Regions from separate parts of the Pseudomonas sp. VD-NE ins genome, predicted to be linked through region 1. Evidence: predicted binding sites of a transcription regulator. Region 1 holds the regulator's gene; each other region holds the start of a gene.
What was found. Region 1 encodes sigma-54, which starts transcription at its own class of promoters, with help from an activator protein. Its sites were predicted from a motif close to ANTGGCATNNANNTTGCTNT; they were not measured.
Positions count from the first base shown of each region.

Region 2: glnA (type I glutamate--ammonia ligase) is a predicted target of sigma-54. The motif match lies at 1,059-1,078, and genes of this name have one in related genera.
Region 3: RMV17_RS07740 (flagellar basal body rod protein FlgF) is a predicted target of sigma-54. The motif match lies at 1,474-1,493, and genes of this name have one in related genera.

Region 1 covers NZ_CP134772.1:1,040,559-1,043,645, reverse strand. The annotation lists gene lptB (LPS export ABC transporter ATP-binding protein) at 1-334, shown strand, start outside; gene RMV17_RS04380 (RNA polymerase factor sigma-54) at 522-2,015, shown strand; gene hpf (ribosome hibernation-promoting factor, HPF/YfiA family) at 2,089-2,397, shown strand; gene ptsN (PTS IIA-like nitrogen regulatory protein PtsN) at 2,409-2,873, shown strand; gene rapZ (RNase adapter RapZ) at 2,876-3,087, shown strand, end outside.
Region 2 covers NZ_CP134772.1:364,160-367,246, reverse strand. The annotation lists gene thiI (tRNA uracil 4-sulfurtransferase ThiI) at 1-844, opposite strand, end outside; gene glnA (type I glutamate--ammonia ligase) at 1,173-2,579, shown strand; gene RMV17_RS01580 (DUF4124 domain-containing protein) at 2,867-3,087, shown strand, end outside.
Region 3 covers NZ_CP134772.1:1,760,682-1,763,768, forward strand. The annotation lists gene RMV17_RS07735 (sigma-54-dependent transcriptional regulator) at 1-1,247, shown strand, start outside; gene RMV17_RS07740 (flagellar basal body rod protein FlgF) at 1,548-2,288, shown strand; gene flgG (flagellar basal-body rod protein FlgG) at 2,334-3,087, shown strand, end outside.

The DNA of each region.
Region 1 (3,087 bases):
CGACAACCTCGGCATGAGCCTGTCCGGTGGCGAACGCCGCCGGGTGGAAATCGCCCGCGCTCTGGCGACTGCACCGAAATTCATCCTGCTCGACGAACCGTTCGCCGGTGTCGACCCGATTTCGGTTGGCGACATCAAGCAGATCATCCACCACCTCAAGGCCAAGGGCATCGGTGTATTGATCACCGACCACAACGTCCGTGAGACGCTGGATATCTGCGAAACCGCTTACATCGTCAACGACGGTCAGTTGATTGCCGAAGGCGATGCAGAAACCATCCTGGCCAACGATCTGGTCAAGGAAGTGTATCTGGGCCACGAGTTCCGCCTGTAAGCGCAACAGTACCCGGTGCGCCGCCGGGGCGCTGTATCGATTCAAGCAGGATTTAATACGCTTTAATTGTTACAGCGCTCTAGGCAAACACTTCAGTTTCAGGCATATAATTTGCTTAAGTTTGGCGCTTCGGCGCCCTGTAGTGGATGGCGCATAGCGCCGGCGAATAAGGTGTTAAGCCCCTGCCATGAAACCATCGCTAGTCTTGAGAATGGGCCAGCAGCTGACGATGACACCGCAGCTGCAACAGGCCATCCGCCTGCTCCAATTGTCGACCCTGGATCTGCAACAGGAAATCCAGGAGGCTCTGGAATCCAATCCGATGCTCGAACGCCAGGAAGAAGGCGACGACTTCGACAATTCCGATCCCCTGGCCGACAACGCCGAACAGAAGCCCAACACCGAGATCCAGGAACCTTCCTACCAGGAGACCGCCCCGACGGTGGACAACCTCGAGGACGGCGAATGGAACGAGCGCATCCCCAATGAGCTTCCGGTCGACACGGCCTGGGAAGACGTCTACCAGACCAGCGCCAGCAGCCTGCCGAGCAGCGATGACGATGAGTGGGACTTCACCACCCGCACCTCCGCTGGCGAAAGCCTGCAAAGCCATCTGCTGTGGCAATTGAACCTCGCACCGATGTCCGACACCGATCGCCTGATCGCCGTGACCCTGATCGACTGCATCAACAATCAGGGCTACCTGGACGAAACCCTCGAAGAGATCCTCGAGGCGTTCGATCCTGAGCTGGACATTGAGCTGGACGAAATCGAAGCCGTCCTGCACCGCATTCAGCAGTTCGAACCGGCCGGCATCGGCGCGCGCAATCTCGGCGAATGCCTGCTGCTGCAATTACGCCAGCTACCAGCCAAGACGCCTTGGCTGGCTGAAGCCAAGCGTCTGGTCAGCGATTACATCGACCTGCTGGGCGGCCGCGACTACAGCCAGCTGATGCGACGCATGAAGCTCAAGGAAGACGAGTTGCGCCAGGTCATCGAGTTGGTGCAGAGCCTTAATCCACGTCCGGGTTCGCAAATCGAATCCACCGAAGCCGAGTACGTTGTCCCCGACGTTATCGTGCGCAAGGACAACGAGCGCTGGCTGGTCGAACTCAATCAGGAGTCGGTGCCACGCCTACGGGTCAACGCGCAGTACGCCGGTTTCGTCCGTCGCGCCGACACCAGCGCCGACAACACCTTCATGCGCAATCAGTTGCAGGAAGCCCGCTGGTTCATCAAGAGCCTGCAGAGCCGCAACGAAACATTGATGAAAGTAGCCACCCAGATCGTCGAGCATCAGCGCGGTTTTCTGGAGTACGGCGACGAAGCCATGAAGCCGTTGGTCCTGCACGACATCGCTGAGGCGGTCGGCATGCACGAATCAACAATTTCCCGGGTGACCACGCAAAAGTTCATGCATACCCCACGCGGTATTTATGAACTGAAATACTTTTTCTCCAGCCACGTCAGCACCTCCGAAGGCGGCGAATGCTCGTCTACGGCGATCCGCGCGATCATCAAAAAACTGGTTGCCGCGGAAAATCAGAAAAAGCCGTTGAGTGACAGCAAGATCGCTGGTTTACTGGAGGCACAAGGCATTCAGGTGGCTCGCCGCACCGTCGCCAAGTACCGCGAATCCTTAGGGATCGCGCCTTCGAGCGAACGCAAGCGGTTGATGTAAGCCACGTTACAGCGTTCCAGTGGCAGGCTATCCAGCCTGCCGCTTTATGCACTGGCAACGAAGGAGAAGCTGTATGCAAGTCAACATCAGTGGACACCAACTGGAAGTGACCGAACCTCTGCGCGACTACATCAATGAGAAACTTCAACGATTAGAGCGCCATTTCGACAAGATCACCAACGTGCAAGTCACGATGTGCGTCGAAAAGCTGAAGCAGAAAATCGAAGCCACCTTGCATATACCCGGCAGCGAAGTGGTCGCCAACGCGGAACATACCGATATGTACGCGGCGATCGACGCCTTGACCGACAAGCTGGATAAACAACTCAAAAAGCATAAGGAAAAGACCCAGAGCCTGCTCCAGGGCGCTACCGGTCGATAACCCCCCACCCCATGATCCGACTTGAAAGTATCCTGACCCCCGGCCGTTCCCTCGTGAACGTGCCGGGCGGCAGTAAAAAGAAAGCCCTCGAACAAATTGCCAACCTGATCGCCCGCGAAGTGCCGGCTCTGGAGATGCAAGATGTCTTCGAGGCGTTGATTGCCCGTGAAAAACTCGGTTCCACCGGTTTTGGCAACGGCATCGCCATTCCTCACTGCCGTCTCAAGGGGTGCCAGTCGCCTATCAGTGCCTTGATGCACCTTGATACGCCAATCGATTTCGACGCCATTGATGGCGCTCCGGTTGACCTGCTGTTCGTTTTGCTGGTCCCGGAAGCCGCCACCGATGCGCACCTGGAGTTGCTGCGTCAGATCGCCAGCATGCTCGATCGCAAGGACGTGCGCGATAAACTGCGCAGCGCTGCGAGCAACGAAGCCTTGTATCAGGTTGTCCTGGACGAGCAGAACGGGCACTAATCATGCGCTTGATCATTGTCAGTGGCCGTTCCGGCTCGGGTAAAAGTACCGCACTGGATGTCCTTGAGGACAACGGTTACTACTGCATCGACAACCTGCCGGCAGGCTTGCTGCCGGAACTGGCCGAACGTGCGCTGATTCACACTGAACTGGCGCAGCCGCTGGTGGCCGTATCGATCGATGCGCGCAACCTGCCGAGCCACCTGACGCGCTT
Region 2 (3,087 bases), 680 kb from region 1:
GCAGGCGATCGGCGATGTTGGAGGCCGCGCGCAACATCATACGCTTCAATACGACGCCCATATGACTGTTATCGACTTTGCCGAGAATTTCACCCAGCACTTCTTCGAACGGAACACTGACAAATAGCACGCGTTGCGAGCTGCCGTACTTCTTCCAGATGAAATGCGCGACTTCCATCACGCCCAATTCGTGGGCACGACCGCCAAGATTGAAGAAGCAGAAGTGCGTCATCAGGCCGCGACGAATGATCTGGTAGGCGGCAACGGTCGAGTCAAAGCCGCCGGACATCAATACCAGCGTCTGCTCGAGGGCGCCGAGCGGGTAACCGCCGATGCCGTTGTGCTGGCTGTGGATGACAAACAACCGTTTGTCGCGAACTTCAATACGGACTTCGATTTCCGGCGCTTTCAGGTCGATACCGGCGGCACCGCACTCACGGCGCAGCTTGCTGCCGACGTATTTTTCGACATCCATCGAGCTGAACGTGTGCTTGCCCGCGCGCTTGCAGCGCACCGAAAAAATCTTCCCGGCCAGCGCATCACCGTAGTGCTGTTTGCACTTTTCGGTGATGTCGTCGAAGTCGCCCAGCGGGTACTCGTCGATCTGCAGAAAGTGCGCGATGCCCGGCATGCAGGTCAGGCGCTCACCCATCTCTTTCAAGGCTTTGGCGTCGGTAACGCGGGTTTCCAGCTCGAGATTGTCCCACACACCGTTCACCACCACGGCCGGGTCCAGGTCGCGGAGCACGGTGCGGATGTTCTTGGCCAACTGGCGGATGAACTTCGTCCGGACAGGTCGGCTTTTGATGGTGATCTCGGGGAAGACTTTTACGATTAGTTTCATGAAAACAGCGCGCGAACGGCCAGCCGAAAAAGGGGGGCGCGGATTATAGCGGAAATTGCTCAAGGTTTAACCAGTTAATGTGCAGAAGGTTTTGCACGCACCAAAACAGGTCATTTTCGAATCAAGACGCTACATTAGAGGGCGAGATTTCCAGCGATCAGGCGTTTGAAGCCTTTATAAGCGTGAATTTGGGGCAAAAAACCCATGCTGGGGCACTGGCATGCAATTTGCTCCCTTGTGAGGCAGGTTGCCTTGGCAGAGTATTCGCGCCGGCATCACCCAAATTCAAGGGCATCCACTACCAAGCCCGAAGCCACCCGGAGGACATATGTCGAAGACGGTTCAACTCATCAAAGATCATGACGTCAAGTGGATTGATCTGCGCTTCACGGACACCAAAGGCACTCAGCACCACGTGACCATGCCGGCTCGCGATGCGCTGGATGAAGACTTCTTCGAAGTCGGCAAGATGTTCGACGGTTCCTCCATCGCTGGCTGGAAAGGCATCGAAGCCTCCGACATGATCCTGATGCCGGTTGACGAAACTGCCGTTCTCGACCCTTTCACCGAAGACGCCACTCTGATCCTGGTGTGCGACATCATCGAACCTTCGAGCATGCAAGGCTACGACCGCGACCCACGTGCGATCGCCAAGCGTGCCGAAGAACACCTGAAAGCCACCGGTATCGGTGACACCGTGTTCGCCGGTCCAGAGCCAGAATTCTTCATCTTTGACTCGGTGAAATTCAAGTCGGACATTTCCGGCTCGATGTTCAAGATCTACTCCGAGCAAGGTTCGTGGATGTCCGACCAGGACATCGAAGGCGGCAACAAGGGTCACCGTCCAGGCGTGAAAGGCGGCTACTTCCCGGTTCCACCGTTCGACCACGACCACGAAATCCGTACCTCCATGTGCAACGCACTGGAAGAAATGGGCCTGACCGTTGAAGTTCACCACCACGAAGTGGCGACTGCCGGCCAGAACGAAATCGGCGTCAAGTTCAACACCCTGGTGAAGAAAGCCGACGAAACCCAGACCCTGAAGTACGTTGTCCACAACGTTGCTGACGCTTACGGCCGCACCGCGACCTTCATGCCGAAGCCACTGTACGGCGACAACGGTTCGGGCATGCACGTACACATGTCGATCTGGAAAGACGGCAAGAACACCTTCGCCGGTGAAGGCTATGCCGGCCTGTCCGATACCGCTCTGTACTTCATCGGCGGCATCATCAAGCACGGTAAGGCCCTGAACGGCTTCACCAACCCGGCGACCAACTCCTACAAGCGTCTGGTACCAGGCTTCGAAGCTCCGGTAATGCTGGCCTACTCGGCTCGCAACCGTTCCGCTTCGATCCGTATTCCTTACGTGTCGAGCCCGAAAGCCCGCCGTATCGAAGCACGCTTCCCGGATCCGGCTGCCAACCCGTACCTGGCCTTCGCAGCACTGCTGATGGCCGGTCTGGACGGTATCCAGAACAAGATCCACCCGGGCGACGCTGCCGACAAAAACCTGTACGACCTGCCGCCTGAAGAGGCGAAAGAGATCCCGCAAGTTTGCGGCAGCCTGAAAGAAGCCCTGGAAGAGCTGGACAAGGGCCGCGCGTTCCTGACCAAGGGCGGCGTGTTCTCCGACGACTTCATCGACGCTTACATCGCGCTGAAATCGGAAGAAGAAATCAAGGTTCGCACCTTCGTACACCCACTGGAATATGAGCTGTACTACAGCTGCTGATCCGGTAGCGCCGCGTTACGTGGCGTGAGTGAAAGAGGCCTCCTTCGGGAGGCCTTTTTTATTGCCCGCGATTTTATGGCGTCACGCAGATCCCTGTGGGAGCGAGCCTGCTCGCGAAGGCGTCGTATCAGTCGCCATCACTGCCAATGACGCACCGCATTCGCGAGCAGGCTCGCTCCCACAGGGGATTTGTGGTGTCTGAATAATCTCTGGATGTGTGCAGGGTTGGGCCAACCGTCGCGTCTGACCTATGCTGCACCCCATCGCTTTCTATCCCGGTCGATTTCATGGGTCGCACCTTTCTCTACATTCTATTGTTGATCGCCCTGCCCGCCGCCGCGCAGATCTACAAGTACACCGATGCCAATGGCAACACGGTGTACAGCGATCATTCGCCGGACGGCGTACAGGCGCAGCCCGTGGAATTGCCGCCGCTCAATCGCGTCGAGCCGCAAGCACCGAGCGCACCCCCTGCGCCCGTCAGCGACAACCGCGAACCTCAGCGCAA
Region 3 (3,087 bases), 720 kb from region 1:
ACCGCGCGGCGGCGCAGTTGCTCGGTGTGCGGGTCGATGAAGTACCGGGGATTCCGCTGTCGCGTTACGCCGAGGATTTCGATTTGCCAGAGCTGGTGCGCGCCAACAAATCGCGAATCAACGGCATGCGGGTCAAGGTCAAGGGCGACATCTTTCTGGCTGACATCGCGCCGCTGCAATCGGAGCACGACGACAGTGAGGCCATGGCCGGTGCGGTGCTGACCTTGCACCGCGCCGACCGCGTTGGTGAGCGCATCTATAACGTGCGCAAGCAAGAGCTGCGTGGCTTCGATAGCATCTTCCAGAGCTCCAAAGTCATGGCCGCCGTCGTGCGTGAAGCGCGGCGTATGGCCCCGCTCGATGCACCGCTATTGATTGAAGGCGAAACCGGCACCGGCAAGGAATTGCTGGCGCGCGCCTGCCACCTCGCCAGTCCGCGCGGACAATCGCCGTTGATGGCGCTCAACTGCGCAGGTTTGCCGGAGTCGATGGCCGAGACCGAGTTGTTCGGTTATGGCCCGGGCGCTTTTGAAGGGGCACGGGCTGAAGGCAAACTCGGCCTGCTGGAGTTGACCGCGGGCGGCACATTGTTTCTCGACGGTGTCGGTGAAATGAGCCCGCGCTTGCAAGTGAAATTGCTGCGTTTTCTGCAGGACGGTTGCTTCCGTCGGGTCGGCAGTGATGAAGAGGTTTACCTGGATGTGCGGGTGATCTGCGCCACCCAGGTCGACTTGTCGGAGCTGTGCGCGCGCGGTGAGTTTCGCCAGGATTTGTATCACCGCTTGAACGTGCTGTCGCTGCACATCCCGCCGCTGCGCGAATGCCTCGACGGCTTGACCCCACTGGTCGAACACTTCCTCGATCAGGCCAGTCGGCAGATTGGCTGTTCGCTGCCGAAACTGGCCCCGGCAGCGATGGATCGCCTCAGTCATTACCACTGGCCGGGTAACGTGCGCCAACTGGAGAACGTGCTGTTCCAGGCGGTTTCGCTGTGTGATGGCGGCACGGTGAAGGCCGAGCATATTCGTCTGCCGGATTACGGCGTGCGTCAGCCGCTTGGCGATTTCTCGCTGGAAGGGGGGCTGGACGAGATTGTCGGGCGCTTCGAGAAAGCGGTGCTGGAACGGTTGTATTCCGAGCATCCGAGCAGTCGGCAGTTGGGTAAGCGGCTGGGGGTTTCACACACCACCATTGCCAACAAGCTGCGCGAATATGAAGTCGGTAAAGACCCCGGCAGCAGCGAATGATCGTTCCCACGCTCTGCGTGGGAATGCCTCAATGGACGCTCTGCGTCCGGTTTTGGACGCGGAGCGTCCCGGGCTGCATTCCCACGCAGAGCGTGGGAACGATCATTGGTCGGGATTGCCGCCAAGCGGCATAACACCGCCGGTTTTTCGACTTCGATACATTTCAAGTTTCCCCTCGCCATCCCCCAAGTCCTTTGTTTACCGGGTCTTTGCCCGCCAGAAAAAAGTTGGTCTGCAAATTGCTTATGGCTCAGCAGTACAGCGGTGGGCGGCAAACGTCCGGCATGCAGAGGAAAGAGTGTGGACAAGTACCTTTATGTGGCAATGACCGGCGCCAGCCAGAACGCACTGGCGCAGAAGGCTCATGCCAACAACCTGGCGAACATCTCCACCAACGGTTTTCAGCGCGACCTGGAGCAGGCGCGTTCGATGCCGGTGTTCGGTGACAGCTTTCCGGCGCGTGCGTTTGCCATGAGCGAACGGCCCGCCACCGACTTCACCCCGGGCTCTCTGGTGCAGACTGGTCGTGACCTCGACGTCGCGGTGACCGGCAACGGTTTCATTGCCGTGCAGAACCCTAACGGCGGCGAAAGCTACGTGCGTACCGGCAGCCTCAATGTTGACGCCCTCGGCGTGCTGCGCGCCGGCAACGGCATGCCGGTGATCGGCAATGGCGGTCCGATCGCCGTGCCGCCCGAGCAGCAGATCGAAGTCGGTGAAGACGGCACCATCAGTATTCGTGCGATGGGCGAAGGCCCGCGCGTCATGGCGGAAGTCGACCGGATCAAACTGGTCAACCCGGACATCAAGAACATGAACAAGGGCCTCGACGGCTCGATCTACACCAAGGACGGCCAACCGGCGCCGGCCGATGCCAACGTCAAACTGGTGTCGGGTTTCCTTGAGTCGAGCAACGTCAACGCCGTTGAAGAGATGACCTCGGTGCTGGCCCTGGCCAAGCAGTTCGAGTTGCACGTCAAGATGATGAACACCGCCAAAGACGACGACCAGGCCATGGCTCGGGTCTTGCAGATCAGCTAATTATCAGAACGTCGCGCCGAAAAACAGGCGCACGAGGAGAATCGAATGCTTCCGGCTCTATGGGTTGCCAAAACCGGTCTGTCCGCCCAGGACACCAACCTGACCACCATTTCCAACAACCTGGCGAACGTGTCGACCACGGGTTTCAAACGTGATCGCGCCGAGTTTCAGGACTTGCTCTACCAGATCAAGCGTCAGCCAGGCGCTCAGTCGACCCAGGACAGCGAACTGCCGTCGGGTCTGCAATTGGGTACCGGTGTGCGCATCGTCGGCACCCAGAAAAACTTCACCGCCGGTAGCCTGCAAACCACCGAGCAGCCGCTGGACATGGCCATCGACGGTCGCGGTTTCTTCCAGATTCTGCAGCCGGACGGCACCACGTCCTACACCCGTGACGGTACCTTCCACCTCGATTCCAATGGCCAGATCGTTAACGCCAGCGGTTTCGCTCTGGAGCCGGCCATCGTCATTCCGAACGATGCCCAGACCTTCACCGTCGGCCGTGACGGCACCGTGTCCATCACCGTCGCCGGCAACGCCGCGTCGCAGGTGATCGGCAACCTGCAAACCGCCGACTTCATCAACCCGGCCGGTCTGCAAGCCGTGGGCAACAACCTGTTCCTGGAAACCGCCGCTTCCGGCGCGCCGCAAGTCGGCACCCCGGGTCTGGCCGGTTTCGGTACCACCCTGCAGAACACCCTGGAAACCTCCAACGTCAGCACCGTGGAAGAGATGGTCAACATGATCACCACTCAGCGCGCTTACGAGATGAACTCCAAGGTGATCTCCACCGCTGACC